Regions from separate parts of the Cytobacillus sp. FSL M8-0252 genome, predicted to be linked through region 1. Evidence: riboswitches for the same ligand, from Rfam matches in the RefSeq annotation. Region 1 holds a riboswitch; each other region holds the start of a gene.
What was found. Region 1 has a riboswitch for thiamine pyrophosphate ahead of MKX83_RS02140 (3-oxoacyl-ACP reductase). Riboswitches for the same ligand answer to the same signal wherever they lie in the genome.
Positions count from the first base shown of each region.

Region 1 (4,881 bases):
AGATACGGAAATGTCATGGCATCAAGGGGGTCCATCATTCCGCTACTCATAGAACAAGTAAAGGAAGGAAAGCCGCTAACTGTTACGCATCCTTTAATGACCCGTTTTATGATGAGTTTAGATGAGGCTGTCGAACTCGTATTGTACGCTTTTGAGAATGCTTGTAATGGGGATATTATGGTACAAAAATCGCCTGCTGCCTATATTACAGATTTAGCACAAGCGATTAAAGAACTTTTTCACGTTAGCCTTCCTTTAGAATTAATTGGCACACGGCCGGGAGAAAAGCTCTATGAAGTTTTACTAACAAAAGAAGAAGCAGCGAAAGCTATTGATCTTGAAGGCTTCTATCGCATTCCTCGAGATACCAGAATAGAAACTGATACAAACTCTGTAGAAGAATATCACTCCAATAATACTTATCGTCTCTCTGTAGCTGAACTAAAAGAAAAACTACAATCATTATCCTATGTTCAAAAAGAGCTAAAAAAATGGAAAAGGTTAAATTAATATATTTGACCGCTCCCTATTTTTCGTGAGTTGAGCACCTTCATTGACCAAGTTAATAATCGCCAACTCACTTACTATTCTTATATATACTGAATTTATAGGGATATCCTACCAACCCTCTAAAGGAAGGTTGTTGTTTGATGTAGTTTCTGATAAATTAGGATTCAACATGACTAGCATATTGAGGAGTTACATACATGGAAATACAAAAAAGTAGTACGATGATACAATCCTTGCAAATAGGCATTTCTATCATCGAATTAATCTATCAAAAAGATACCCCAATGAAATTCTCAACCATTCAAGAAGAAACCGGTATTACGAAAAGTAATTTATATAAATATTTAAATACACTTACGCAATTGAACATGCTCTATCGTGAAAAAGGGACAAACCTGTATTATCTTGGAAGCAAATTGATTCAATATGGTACAGCCGCCTTTGGTAGTCGTGATATTGCCGATGCAATCACTCCGTATATGCAGGAACTTTCTTCGCTTACTTCCTGCACCGTTTCGTTTTCATTATGGACAAACAACGGACCTATTACGACAAAGATTTGTCATTCGAATGAACCACTTCATATTGGTACACAACTAGGCGGAAGCTTACCACCAACATCTGCCGCAGGGAAGATTTTCTTAAGTTTCTTAAACCCAGTACTGACAAAAGATTGGCTAGGAGACGGGGAAGCGATCGATAACGCAGAATGGCAAATGATTCAACAATCGAAAATCTCCTTCGCTACCGAACCTTTAATTCCATCGATTTCTTCGGCTTCCGTCCCTTTGCTAGACTACCAGAATCAATTACTCGGTGCAGTGACAGTTGTTGGATTTAACGATAAGATGCCTAAGGAAGCATCGGATCCGATGAGCAAGCAACTGCTGAAGTTTCACCTACAAGCATCTTCTATGTTTGGCTATCGATATAAACAAGGAAAAATTGAACAATACTGATTGAACGTTCAATCGACCGTTTTAACATCTAGTAGAATAAAATACTAGTGAGAAAATTAAGTTGTTATTTTAAAAATATCCTTTTCTGCGAATAAATTGGAGTTTAGCTTCGACTTAGTCTCACATTTGCTGATATAAGCTCTTTACTGATTTATCAACCTACAAAATAAGTCCATTTTATTGAAAAAGGCCGCCATAAACAAAGATGACGACCTTTTTTATCTTAGTTCATCGTCAATCCATGATCAACGACTAGATTTTGTCCCGTAATCGCTCTAGCGCCTGGAGAGGCTAAGAAAACAACGGCTTCTGCTACGTCTTCTGGTTTTGTCACACGGCGGATAGCAGAGTTATCAGCCACAATCGCAAATACCTCAGGGGTAGTAACAGCACTTGCATCCGTTGTTTCTAATAATCCACCGGAAACCATATTCACATTAATATCATACTGTCCGAGCTCTTTGGCCATATTGCGTGTAAAGCCAATTAATGCCGCTTTGGCTGTTGTATATTCATGGTAGGCAACGACTGGGTTCTGGTAAAGATTCGTGCCAATACCAATCACACGGGCTTGCTGTGAATCCTTTAGAGCCGGAAGAGCAGATTGAACAACATTTAAGCTTGCTTTTATCGCGCCTTCAAACTGGGTTTGATAGCTAGCCCAAGATAATTCCTCTACTTTCGCCTGTGCCACAGGATCAAATTTAAATTGAACTAATGCATTATTTACAACGATATCCAAGCGACCAAAATGAGCAATTGTGTCTGCTACCATTGCTTTTACTGCTTGATGATCTCTTACATCAGCTTGGATAGCCAATGCACGATCTTGTCCGATTTTTTCAACTACTGCATCTGCTTTTTCTTTATTATTAAAATAATTAACGACTACTTTGTAGCCCTCCTTACCAAACTTTTCAGCAATTGCAGCTCCTAATCCACGACTTGCTCCTGTTACTAACACGACTTCTTCTCTCACGCTATTCCCTCTTTTCAATAGATGTAATTAAAAATGTTCAGGGAAACAAAACAAAAGGCTCCCCGAAAATGGAGAGCCTACCATACATATGCATATAGTTGGAAGATGCTCCCTACGATCGTCTTAACGAACAGGTTCTAAGGGTCAGGTTTTAACCTTCTCAACTCATTTTCTGAGTCCCCCTGCAACAATTTTTAATTATTTTTAGTTTAGCATACAAATAGTTTCCTAGCTATGAATCGAAGTTCATTTCGAAACTGACCATTTGCTTTATGTTTCTCACCATTGTTTTAAACGGGGATTCTTATCTAGAATCGATTCATATTGTTTCTCATTACCGTAGAGGCTATTCGGGTCAAGCAGCTTATATCTCTCATATTTTTCTAATCGATCTTTTTCTTTTGCCCAGCCTAAATGCTTGACTCGTATTGTGGATAAACTGTGGGTAAGTTGGAAGATGTTTTCTGGAAATCTCCCACAATGCTGTGGTGTTTCTTTCCAGACAGGCTGAAAGGTTGATCTAACTCTTGCTAGAAATGGACGGTATAAGAAATGTGCTTGCCAGTATTCATCTTCACGATAATGGTCTTCATCCCACATATCATACAGTCTAAAACAGTACAGGTCGATAGTATCCTGTTTAACAAAGTCATCAATATAATCAATAAAACTCTCCTCAAACCATTCATCTGCGTCAAGATTTAATACCCAACCTAAAAAACCATTCGTTGCTTCTAACCACTGTTGTTTTCTTAGTTCCACTTCATTGGCAAACTGGGAGCTTGCATTCTTGACCAATTTAATTGGCATACCTTTTAGTTCTTGCAAGAAAATCGATATAGTCTGATCAGTACTAGCATCATCTATAATCACAGCTTCATCGATAAATGGCTTTACTTTCTTTAACATCGTTTGTAAATAACGACCTTCTTCATTCTTCACAATCATCGATAAGCGAATTTGATGGCTTTCTGCTTTTTCTGGATAAATAGGTAGTTCGCTATAAGCATACTGACATTTTTCTTTAAATGCGGGTATGCCTGTAAGGTCAGAAGAACGATAAATATGATAAGCTGGCAGATGTGTATGTGTGTCTACATGTAGATCCAGTCCTAATGCCACAGCTCTCACACAAAAATGTCGATCTTCTCCCCAAAAACTGAGATTTTTAATTTTACTAAAATGAATACCTGCTAACAAAGCCTTCCTGCTAATTAGCGTGCACGCACCTAATCCTCCTACTTCATAAACACCTGGAGTTTGTAACTGTTGAATAAAGGCCTCGGTTTGAACGGCCTTTTCTTCGTCTGTTATGGCACCTTCATCCTCAATCTTAAGACATCATCCTTTGTAGCGATATTCAAATCATGCAATAAACTAGTCATTCGTTGATGGGCTTTGTCGTCTATCTGCGTTTGCTTCTCTTGGCCTTTCGCCCTTACCTCCTGCATAAAATCCTTCGCTTCCTGTTTTGTTAACTCTCCTCTTTTCACTAACTCATCCATCATTTCTTGTGCACGCTCTTTCCCTGCTGCTGCTAAACCTAACCCTAACATCATCCCTTGTTTTATTGGGTTTTTCATCTCATTTCCTCCTTTAATAAATGGCAGATTTTCACTAACATTATTTTACCCATTTTCAAGTAGATTAAGCATGAAAAAACATATATCACAAGTTGTTCTAACAGATGGGAAATTCAGAGATAGTTAGAAAATTAATCAAAGAAAATGCAATGCCTCACTTCATTTTTACGCTCATGTCCAACCCTAGAAAGTAGATGAAGAATGGGCAAGTCGGATTAAAGCGGAAGTGTTCACGGAATTTGCGGATGAATGGCGATGTCCGATTTACATACAATTCTATTCGTGATTTTCAAATGAATTGTGTGCATATAATGAGATTTTACGCTTGTCTCATGTCAAGCAGCTTCCCCTTCTTCCATTTACAAATTCACAACCGATTTCTACTCCATTACGAACAAAACAAAAACCCCGTACAATCATATGTACGAGGAATGTTTATGATGCTTGATTGTCTTTTTTTATCATCAGGCAAAAGAAGATAATAAGCGTGAAAGCCGTTAATGCCAAGAAAGGAATGGTGATAAACCCGAACCAATTGATATATTGGCCACTACATGGTACACCGCTTGAACATGGGGTGACCTCAGCGAGTCCAGGCACTTTTTGTACAAGATAATGATAGAGAGAAATACACCAGCCAATAAACGCCATTGGTAGCGCAAATCTTCGCACAGAAATATCTTGATAGAACGTACCGATCCCCAAGATTAAAACGAGTGGATACATGAATATTCTTTGATACCAACAGAGCTCACAAGGAATAAACTGCTTAATTTCACTAAAGTATAGACTACCTAATGTTGCTATGAGTGCAACCACCCAAGAAAAATACAACATGATTTGATTTTTC
Region 1 is NZ_JBBOWZ010000001.1:406,402-411,282, reverse strand. Features, by position in the region: gene MKX83_RS02150 (polysaccharide biosynthesis protein) at 1-510, shown strand, start outside; gene MKX83_RS02145 (IclR family transcriptional regulator) at 708-1,469, shown strand; gene MKX83_RS02140 (3-oxoacyl-ACP reductase) at 1,693-2,448, opposite strand; TPP riboswitch at 2,541-2,642, opposite strand; gene MKX83_RS02135 (glycosyltransferase) at 2,728-3,648, opposite strand; gene MKX83_RS02130 (phasin family protein) at 3,759-4,031, opposite strand; gene MKX83_RS02125 (disulfide oxidoreductase) at 4,467-4,881, opposite strand, start outside.

Region 2 (4,881 bases), 2.3 Mb from region 1:
AATATCCAATTTTTTCAATTGTTATGAAGAAATATTTGATAAAAAAAGATCAATTTTACACTTTCAGTAACATTTTCTAAAAAGGACGGTAGATGGTGATCAAATCAGGTATCCACTTGACTGCCTTTTAAGTGATGATTGTTCTTCATTTTTATTAGCTAAATAAAAAAATCGATTGTTAACCAACCGATTTTTTCATTTGACTCATTTGTAGTTTTTGACGATATACTACTGGCTCATATAACATGAATACTCCAATTAACCCAATAATCGCAAAGCTTAAAGGAATATAGAGTCCATATTGATAAGCGGTTGTAAGGTCAAAATTAGCAAAATGGTCCAATACTTTCCCAAAAAGAGCTGGCAGCAACACTGCGCTAAGAAAGCCACCCGTATTGGCGAAACCGGAAATAAGCCCCACTTCCTTTATATGAAAGGACTGTCTAACAACTGTAAAGGTTAGAGCACTCGCACCATTTGCATAGCCTATGATCACGAATAAAAGAATGAATAATAAATACGGTGGCTCTCCATTCAGCAATACTAGTGTGATCCAAGCAGAAACCGACAGCAACTGCACGATAACATACGGTAATTTGACACTGTCAAAAAAAGTAGATAGATAGGTTGTTAATGGCGCTCCGATAATGGCACCAAATAAGCCGTACATAATTACTTCACTTGCACTTGATCTTGATAAACCGTAAATGTCCATACCATAGGGAACAGCCCAAGAGCCAATAAAGCCAATATATGTGCCTACTACACCAAAATGACAAAGGAATGTCGCCCAAGCTTGGCGATTGACTAGTAATCTTCTTATGATGACTAATAACGGTTCATTTGTTTCTTTTTGATTTTTTTCTTCTTCCATTTGAAATTTCTTCTTAGGATATTTTATTAAAACAACATAGAGTCCGATACCGAGGGTGAATATTACGATGCCAACAATTAAAAATGGAAGTCTCCACCCTAATAGAGAAATGGTCGAACTAAAAGGAACTGTTGCCAATAAGAAACCTAAACTTCCTGTCATTCCAGAAAATCCCACTAGCATCGAAAACTCCTGCTGCTTGAACCAAATGCTCAATACAAGAACTAAATTGACCCAAATAGTAGCATCGCCAATTCCACATAATAGCCTAGCAAAGATAAGCATATAACTATTATCTACCGAACTATAGAGGATGGTACCTAGTCCGTTTAGCAGCGTTCCAGCGACTAGAAATACATTTGGACCAAATCTATCAGAGAATAATCCGATGGGAATTTGCAATCCAGCATAAGCAAAAAATTGAATACTCGTTATCAGCCCAATCGTTGCTGCAGTTAAATGAAATTCTTCCATTAATTGATCAGTAATTAAACCAGGTGCTGTTCTTTGACTAACCATAAATAAATAGGCTAAAAGTAAAACACCAAATACAACCCATCTGTACTTACTTTGTTGTTTATTCATTATTTAAACGCCTTCCTCAATTTAACATTCGTCTCTCATTATACGCTTATTGTCTTTATATATATATAGGAAGTTTATATGTCTATGAGGGTGGAGAAGTAGAAGTCATTTCTATTGACTAGATGAGTAGTTGGTGAAGATCTAACTTCTTTTTTAGGAAAATCCGATATGGCAAACTGTCTTAATTGCATAACAAACCTGATATTACAACGATTATAAAGGGTATGATGTTAACAGAATTGAGTTAGTATGAACTAACCTTATTCTGTTAACACTATTCCCGCTTTCATTTATGAAGTTTTATGCATATGTTTTATCACTTAACCACTTTTCTTGGGTATAAGCCATTTCCCAAAAAGCTAACTCATATTGACAGCTAATGGTAAATGCCATTTTCATTTTTTCTTTTTCTGTTTCAGATGCAATTTCAGCAAGCCGATCAAGATGATGAATTTGTTCCAGTACAAGTTTAACAAACCATTCTCCACCGTATGTATCAATCCAGGTACGATAGATTTCTTCTTTTGGTTTTGCCCCTTTAAAGCTCTGCCCAATATCATAATAAATCCAATAACACGGAAGCAAACTAGCGATGACCTCGCCAACTGTGCCTGTCTCTGCTACACGATATAAATGGGATGTATATGCATAGGCAGTAGGAGCGGGTCTAAACTGGTTTAACTCTTCTTCAGAAACTTTTAATACCTCCATAAATTTGTTATGTAACCCTAGTTCAGCTTCATAGGTACCTTGCGCATGCGAGGCCATTCTTGAGGTCATATATAAATTCTCTGCTTTAGAAGCAGCGATTGCTTGCACACGAGCAAAATGTGATAAATAGTAAGAATCTTGTAACACATAAAAGCGGAAACACTCAATTGGTAAATCTCCCTTAGCAATTCCTTTAACGAAAGGGTGTTCAAAATTCGCTTCCCATATATCATGTACTTCTTTCCTTAACGATTGTGTAAACGTTTCTTTTGTTGTCATCATTTCTACCTCTTCTCTTTTTTTATCGAGCATAAAAAATCCAGAAAAGCGAAAAACCACTTCCTATAAGAAAGTGGTTACTGTATACATCATTCATTTAGTTATAGTTATAACGTTAACTAAATTGATATACGCCACTTCCCTACGCTGGTATCAACCAGATCAGGTTCTAAGAGTCTTAAAGTTATTGCACTTTAATCTCAGCCTTTTAAAGGCACCCCTAGTGGATTTATTCAATTATGCTTTCAAAGTTATGTTATCATCTTATCAATAAATGTCAACTGCAAGTTTAGGAATTGAGCAATGTCAAGCTTCTCTTTCAGTAACGATTATGAACAAGTTGGATGAATGCTGTCGTTACCTAAACACTTCAACTGATCTAACACCGCGGCTTAAATTGGCATTGACTCAAGGATGGATAACTCCAAATATTCTCCATGCATTTACACTCTCCACCCTCTTCGCCTAGTGAAGTTTTTCTTTATAATGAAAGCTTACGACTTTTTATCAGCTAAAAAAATGTTTATACTAGAATTATGATTTTGGATAAAGAATGGGTGAATACTACTTGGAAACACATATTTTTTCAAAGGGAGAAGAAATCGCCAACGCGATCGTACACGGAATCGGTGCGCTATTAAGTATTGCGGCTCTCGTCATTTTAACTGTTTTCTCATCCTTATATGGAACAGCTTGGCATATTGTCAGCTTTGTTCTTTTTGGTACAACGATGGTTATTTTATATTTCTCATCAACTTTGCTACATAGTTTACCTGCTGGAAAAGCAAAGGATGTATTTGAGATTCTCGATCATTCTTCCATTTACTTTTTTATTGCTGGAACGTTCACACCGTTTCTATTTATAACAGTTAAAGGAACCTTAGGATGGACCTTATTTGGTCTTGTATGGGGGCTAGCAATTGCTGGAACAGTTTTCAAATGTTTTTTTGTTAAAAAGTTTTTAGTCTTCTCCACATTACTATATGTTTTGATGGGCTGGCTAATTATATTTGCCTGGGAGCCTCTGGTTACACACTTACCTACACAAGGAATGATTTTCCTCATTATCGGTGGCGTTCTATACACTGCTGGTTCAATATTTTATGTATGGAGAGGATTTAAGTACCATCACGCATTGTGGCATGTTTTTGTTCTTGCTGGTTCGATTATGCATTTTTTTGCTGTTCTCTCTCTTTTACCTTGATCAAAATTTACCTCTTTATAAATGATCTGCAGATGGCTACTCTCACCACCTGCAGATTTATTAATATCAGTTTGTAGAGTTTTTATCACATTACTTGTTCTATATTAATAATAAACTACTACTTATAATAACTTCATTACTTCATAGCGAAAGCTCAATTTTTTATACCCTTGTTTACGATACATATCCTTTGGCGTGTCATTGCTGTCGGCTACAAGTATAACCCTATGATTGCTAAATCGCTTCATTACTTCATATTGCAAGCTTGCAGCAATCCCCTTTAATCGGTGAGCTGGTAACACACCTACATTATCAATTTCAGCTGTACACTTATTAAAAAATACTTGTAATGAACCTGCTGGCACACCATGATCATATGCGAGTAACTGTAATGTATCTTTTGCATTATGATGATAGGAATGCATGCTTCTATTAAGGTTCACATATTCCTCACCATAATCTAGATCAAAGTTTCTCTGCAATTGTAGATATTCTCCTAAATTATCATTTGTCACTTCCTCAACCACGATTTCGTTCTTTCTATCTTTATAGATAAATTGAAGAGGGTTAATTTCATATAACTCCTGACACCCGATCGTATAGAATTGTTGATAAAGGTATAATAAAACATCCTCTTGAATCATTTCGTCTGCTGGTAAATAAAACTTCAAATGTTCTTGTTTATGCTCTTTCTGATAGTCTTCCAAATACATTTGTGCCAGTTGAAAATCTTGCAAACTAGGATTTATTTTAAATTGGATAAAGTTTGCATCATATTTAAAATAGAACTGTTTTGTGCCATAGTGATCAAAATTGGCTTTTTCTGCTATTAAATTACCATCATGATGTATATCTCTGAAACTAACCACTGACCATCTCTCCCCTACTTATAGCCCTTAAGTATAACGATTAATTCCTTACGGTAAAAAAATACCTCTATCTATTTTATCATTTTTCACAAATAAAGAAGCCCGAACATTTATGTTCGGGCAACAACACCGCATTATTACAAATACATTTCGATACCGGGTCCAATCGGAATACCGAATAATCCAAAAATGAATAGCATGACTACCCAAATTACTAAGAAAACCATTGAATAAGGAATCATTAAGGAAATAAGCGTGCCTAAACCTGCTTTTTTATCGTATTCTCTCATAAAAGCAAGAACTACAAGGATATACGGATTTAGTGGTGTAATAATATTTGTAGTTGAATCGGCAATTCT
Region 2 is NZ_JBBOWZ010000001.1:2,701,619-2,706,499, forward strand. Features, by position in the region: gene MKX83_RS13630 (MFS transporter) at 179-1,459, opposite strand; gene tenA (thiaminase II) at 1,760-2,449, opposite strand; TPP riboswitch at 2,572-2,681, opposite strand; gene trhA (PAQR family membrane homeostasis protein TrhA) at 3,018-3,653, shown strand; gene MKX83_RS13645 (GNAT family N-acetyltransferase) at 3,776-4,522, opposite strand; gene MKX83_RS13650 (AbgT family transporter) at 4,660-4,881, opposite strand, start outside.
Region 2: another riboswitch for thiamine pyrophosphate. It lies ahead of tenA (thiaminase II); the one in region 1 lies ahead of MKX83_RS02140 (3-oxoacyl-ACP reductase).

Region 3 (4,881 bases), 2.1 Mb from region 1:
TTCGAACAATATCATATAATTCATTGTTTGCTATTTTATCATCTGTGACTAAATATAAACGGTAATCCATTAGTTTTGCCTCACTCCATCTAGCCATATGGCTGCATTCATTGTACTAATCGTATCCATTAGCTTCACTCGAAATGAACCTAACCCTTCACCGGCATGTAAGCTCTTAGCTGCGATTTCCCCTGCTAGACTCATAGTAGCCATACCAATAACAGCCCCGTCAAACCAATTTTCTGAAACAGCAGCAGCAGTTGCTACTAATGAAGCTGTCATGCAGCCAGTTCCTGTTACCTTCGTCAAAAGATAATCTCCATTATCAATCACAACTAATTGCTTCCCATCTGTAATGACATCTTCTTTTCCACTAATAACAATGAGACAGTTTAGGACTTCAGCTGCCTCCTTTGCAAGTGCTTCAGGTGCTATTTCAATTGCCCCTGCATCAACACCACGCGTTTTTGTATTCTTACCAATAAGAGCAGAAACTTCAGAAGCATTGCCGCGAATAATGGACACTTTTATTGTGCTAATTAGCTCTTTTGCCTTATTTGTGCGATAAGTGGTTGCACCAACACCAACTGGATCAAATATTACTGGGACCCCTTTTTTATTGGCAGTTTGTCCCGCTTTAATCATTGCCGCAAACATCGCATCATTAATAGTACCAAAATTAATTACGAGCCCATCTGCCATCATAGCCATTTCTTCTACTTCTAAGAGTTGGGTGGCCATAACAGGTGAACCGCCCATTGCTAGGGTCACATTTGCACAATCATTAATAGTTACTGTATTTGTTAAATGATGAATGAGTGGGGTTTGTTCTTGTAACTGCTGAAAGACTCTCTCAACTGCTTCACTTGAAATCGCCATTATCTTTCCTCCATCTTTGCTTTGTTGTATAACTCATAAAAATGATTTGTAGGACCATGCCCATGACCGAGTGCTAGGCTATGCTCAATCGCTATGGAAATATAATTTTTCGCAGACTGTATGGCCTCAATAAGTTCTTCCCCTTTTGCTAACCCGGCAGCAATGGCAGATGATAGAGTACAACCTGTACCATGGGTGTTTTTTGTCTCTACTCTTCGACCATTAAACCAGTTGAAACTTTGTCCATCCCATAATAAGTCATTCGGTTCTCCTTCTAAATGTCCACCTTTTAATAAGACGGCTTTTGGCCCTAATTCATATAATTTTTTACAAGCTTGCTCCATATCATCAACCGTGCGAATTGTCATACCCGAAAGTACTTCAGCTTCAGGAATGTTTGGCGTAATTACAGTCGCAAGTGGTAACATTTTCGCTTTTAATGCTTCAATAGCTTGTTCCTTTAAAAGATGATGTCCACCTTTTGAAACCATAACAGGATCTAACACAATCACTTTTGGACTATAATGATTTAAACGGTCTGCGACGATTTTTACAGTCTCACTAGATGACAACATCCCGATTTTGACAGCATCAACTTGGATATCATCAAACACAGCTTCTATTTGGTCTTTTATAATATTGATTTCTATATCCTGTACCGAACGTACCTCTACTGTATTTTGAGCGGTAATCGCCGTAATGACGGACATGCCAAACACACCATTGGCGGAAAAAGTTTTAAGATCTGCTTGAATCCCAGCTCCTCCTCCTGAATCAGAACCTGCGATCGTTAATGCTGTTTTCATTGATGTAACCTCCAATAGCTTTATTCTTAATTAATACTCTTAATAAACCATATCCTAAAATTGCTCCAGTAAACGAGCTCACCATAAATGCTGGTAGGAATCCGAAAAGGGTTGCTTCTTGTCCTAAAAGTAATGTACTAATCGGATAAGTCGCTACTGCCCCTATCATTCCTGTTCCAACGACTTCACCTAGTGCTGAGAAGCCAATTTTTTTCGTTTTTTGATAAAGGAACCCTGCAAGTAATGCGCCAATCATACTCCCGGGATAGGCAAAAACACTTCCAGTCCCCATCATATTTCTCAATGTAGATGAAAGAAACGCTTGACTAACGGCATACCATGGTCCAAGAAGTACAGCAGATAATACATTCGCCAAGTGCTGAATCGGAAAAATTTTCGCTATTCCAATCGGAATAAAAATGAGACTACTCGACACAGTAGTGATGGCTGCAATCGTTGCCGTCATCGTCATTTTTTGGATTTTATTCAAAGACCTTTCCTCCTTTCGATAAAAATAAAAAAGCCGCTATTTTGAATAAGCGGCTTTGGTCATCATGATATGTATGACTCACTCGCTTCCCTACGCTAGTATTAACTAGATCAGGTTCAAAGGGTTCATCTCAGCCAAGTATTTGGCACCCCTAGCATTTATTCATATATAAAAAAATCCTCTACTTCCAAAAGGAAGCGAGGACGACTACATCGACACACTTCCCTCCACTGGTACAAACCAGATCAGGTTCAAAGGGTTTTGAACGGCATTCAATCTCAGCCTCTATGTGAAGGCACCCCCAGTGAAAACTTATAATATATGATGTCAATATAACATGAAATGATAGAAATGAAAATAAAAAACATTGGATAGAAACGATGTTGCGACATAAAACGTTATGATATGATATTTTATATAACATTCGGGAGGACAGTCTATGGAAGATAAGAGTATTGTACTTATTGGGTTTATGGGGGTCGGAAAGACATCCATAGGAACGGAATTAGCTAAGAAATTACATTGGGGTTTAATCGACACGGATGAACGCATTGAACAACAGTTTGGTATGTCAACTTCAAAAATTTTCCTTGATCATGGTGAAGAAGTTTTTCGAAAAGCTGAAAGCGAATTGATTGAACAACTATCTGCCGAAGAAAAACAGATTCTTTCATTAGGCGGCGGCGCCTTTTTAAACAGTAAGAACCGCGAAATTTGTTTACAAAACAGTACCGTTGTCCTTATCGAGCTCTCATGGGAAAATTGGCTCGATCGATACCCATTGATTAAAGATACAAGACCGAAATTGAATGGTCTTTCTACTGACGAAATGTATCATCTCTACAAAGAAAGACAAGCTCATTATCAACCATATCATCTAAAAATCAATGTTGACGGGAAAACAGCTGAAGAAGCTGCTGAATTGATTGTTAGTGGGATAGGATAAAGCTTGTGATGATTATGGTTATAGTTCATTAGAATGTTTCTTTTACTATCTAAGTAATTCGCATTATCCTAAACGAATTTATGAAAGCCGGGCACTCCCTTCCTCGGCTTTCATTTGTGTTTGGTTCTAAATAAATTGCTGAATAACTCCCTTTTTGTGAGGCGGTTATCTCTGGTTTTCTTTCTGAGTGACTTGCTAAACCCTTTTGCGAGGCGTTCATCTCTGGTTTTCTTTCTGAGTGACTTGCTAAACTTTTTTGCAGGGCACTCATCTCTGAATCTCCTTTTGAGGGACTTGCTAATCCCTTTTGCGGGGCGCTCATCTCTGATTCCCCTTCCGAGTGACTAGCTAAACCCTTTTGCGGGGCGCTCATCTCTAGTTTTCTTTCTGAGTGACTTGCTAATCCCTTTTGCGAGGCGCTCATTTCTGGTTTTCTTTCTGAGTGACTTGCTAATCCCTTTTGCGGGGCGCTCATCTCTAATTCCCCTTCCGAGTGACTTGCTAAACCCTTTTGCGAGGCGCTCATCTCTAGTTTCTCTCCGAGGGACTTGCTAATCCCTTTTGCGAGGCGCTCATCTCTGGTTTTCTTTCTGAGGGACTTGCTAACCCCTTTTGCAGGGCGCTCATCTCTGATTCCCCTTCCGAGGGACTTACTAATCCCTTTTGCGAGGCGCTCATCTCTGGTTTTCTTTCTGAGGGACACGCTAATCCCTTTTGCGGGGCGCTCATCTCTGATTCCCCTTCCGAGGGACTTGCTAAACCCTTTTGCGGGGCGCTCATCTCTGATTCCCCTTCCGAGTGACTTGCTAAACCCTTTTGCGGGGCGCTCATCTCTGATTCCCCTTCCGAGTGACTTGCTAACCCCTTTTGCGGGGCGCTCATCTCTGATTCCCCTTCCGAGGGACTTGCTAACCCCTTTTGCGAGGCGCTCATCTCTAATTCTCCTACTGAGTGACTTACTATCCCCTTTTTTGTGATGTCATATAGATTTTTTTGTGCACAAAGTCCTTTGTTCAACATATAACTGCTTACTAATAGATTGAACCCATCAGAATACATTTCAATCTATAAGATACTGTCACTTCTCTTCATTACTAAATAATTCAACTGTTTCTTCGGTTTTAAAACCCATTAATGATAATAAAAATAATTTCCACCACCATTAAGTGTATATTTCTCTTGTAAGAATCGTTGTATTGCGGAACTACTTATTGCTCCTCCACACCAATCATAAATCGCCGTCTTTGTTACTTTTTCTGATGGAAAAAGAATAATAAAGTCATTGATTGCTTCATTTAATGCATCACAAGATGAAATGTTCCTCCTACATTTTGAGCAATGAAATTTGCGCAAACTCGCTCGCTTCATCTGCCCACCGCACTCTCGACAAACCACACCTTTTACCAAATCCTCCGTACAATATTCGATTTTTCTAGCGTAATTCTTTTCTTCTTTATGATGACTCAAAAAAGCATGAACAATTTTTGTATAAAATGGAGAGTGTTGAATGTCTATTTGATTTAGTTCTCTTAATAATCGTGGAATTTGCGGTGGAAGAATAACATTTTGTTTCTTTGTACGATCATATAACATAAACTCGGGATGAACAAAAACAAGTAGATAATCAAATGCAATGTTTAATTCGTGCTTAGTAAGGAATTGGTGTAGGAGGGTTTCATTTCTTTCGATTTGTAGGAGGGGATTTTTAATTTCCTTATTTGTTGGTGAATACCATTTAGTTTCCTGAATCATAAAATCAC
Region 3 is NZ_JBBOWZ010000001.1:2,505,657-2,510,537, forward strand. Features, by position in the region: gene thiE (thiamine phosphate synthase) at 1-70, opposite strand, end outside; gene thiM (hydroxyethylthiazole kinase) at 70-879, opposite strand; gene thiD (bifunctional hydroxymethylpyrimidine kinase/phosphomethylpyrimidine kinase) at 879-1,685, opposite strand; gene thiW (energy coupling factor transporter S component ThiW) at 1,654-2,175, opposite strand; TPP riboswitch at 2,246-2,338, opposite strand; TPP riboswitch at 2,381-2,488, opposite strand; gene MKX83_RS12735 (shikimate kinase) at 2,615-3,121, shown strand; gene MKX83_RS12740 (hypothetical protein) at 3,171-3,647, opposite strand; gene MKX83_RS12745 (hypothetical protein) at 3,650-4,054, opposite strand; gene MKX83_RS12750 (nuclease-related domain-containing protein) at 4,253-4,881, opposite strand, start outside.
Region 3: another riboswitch for thiamine pyrophosphate. It lies ahead of thiW (energy coupling factor transporter S component ThiW); the one in region 1 lies ahead of MKX83_RS02140 (3-oxoacyl-ACP reductase).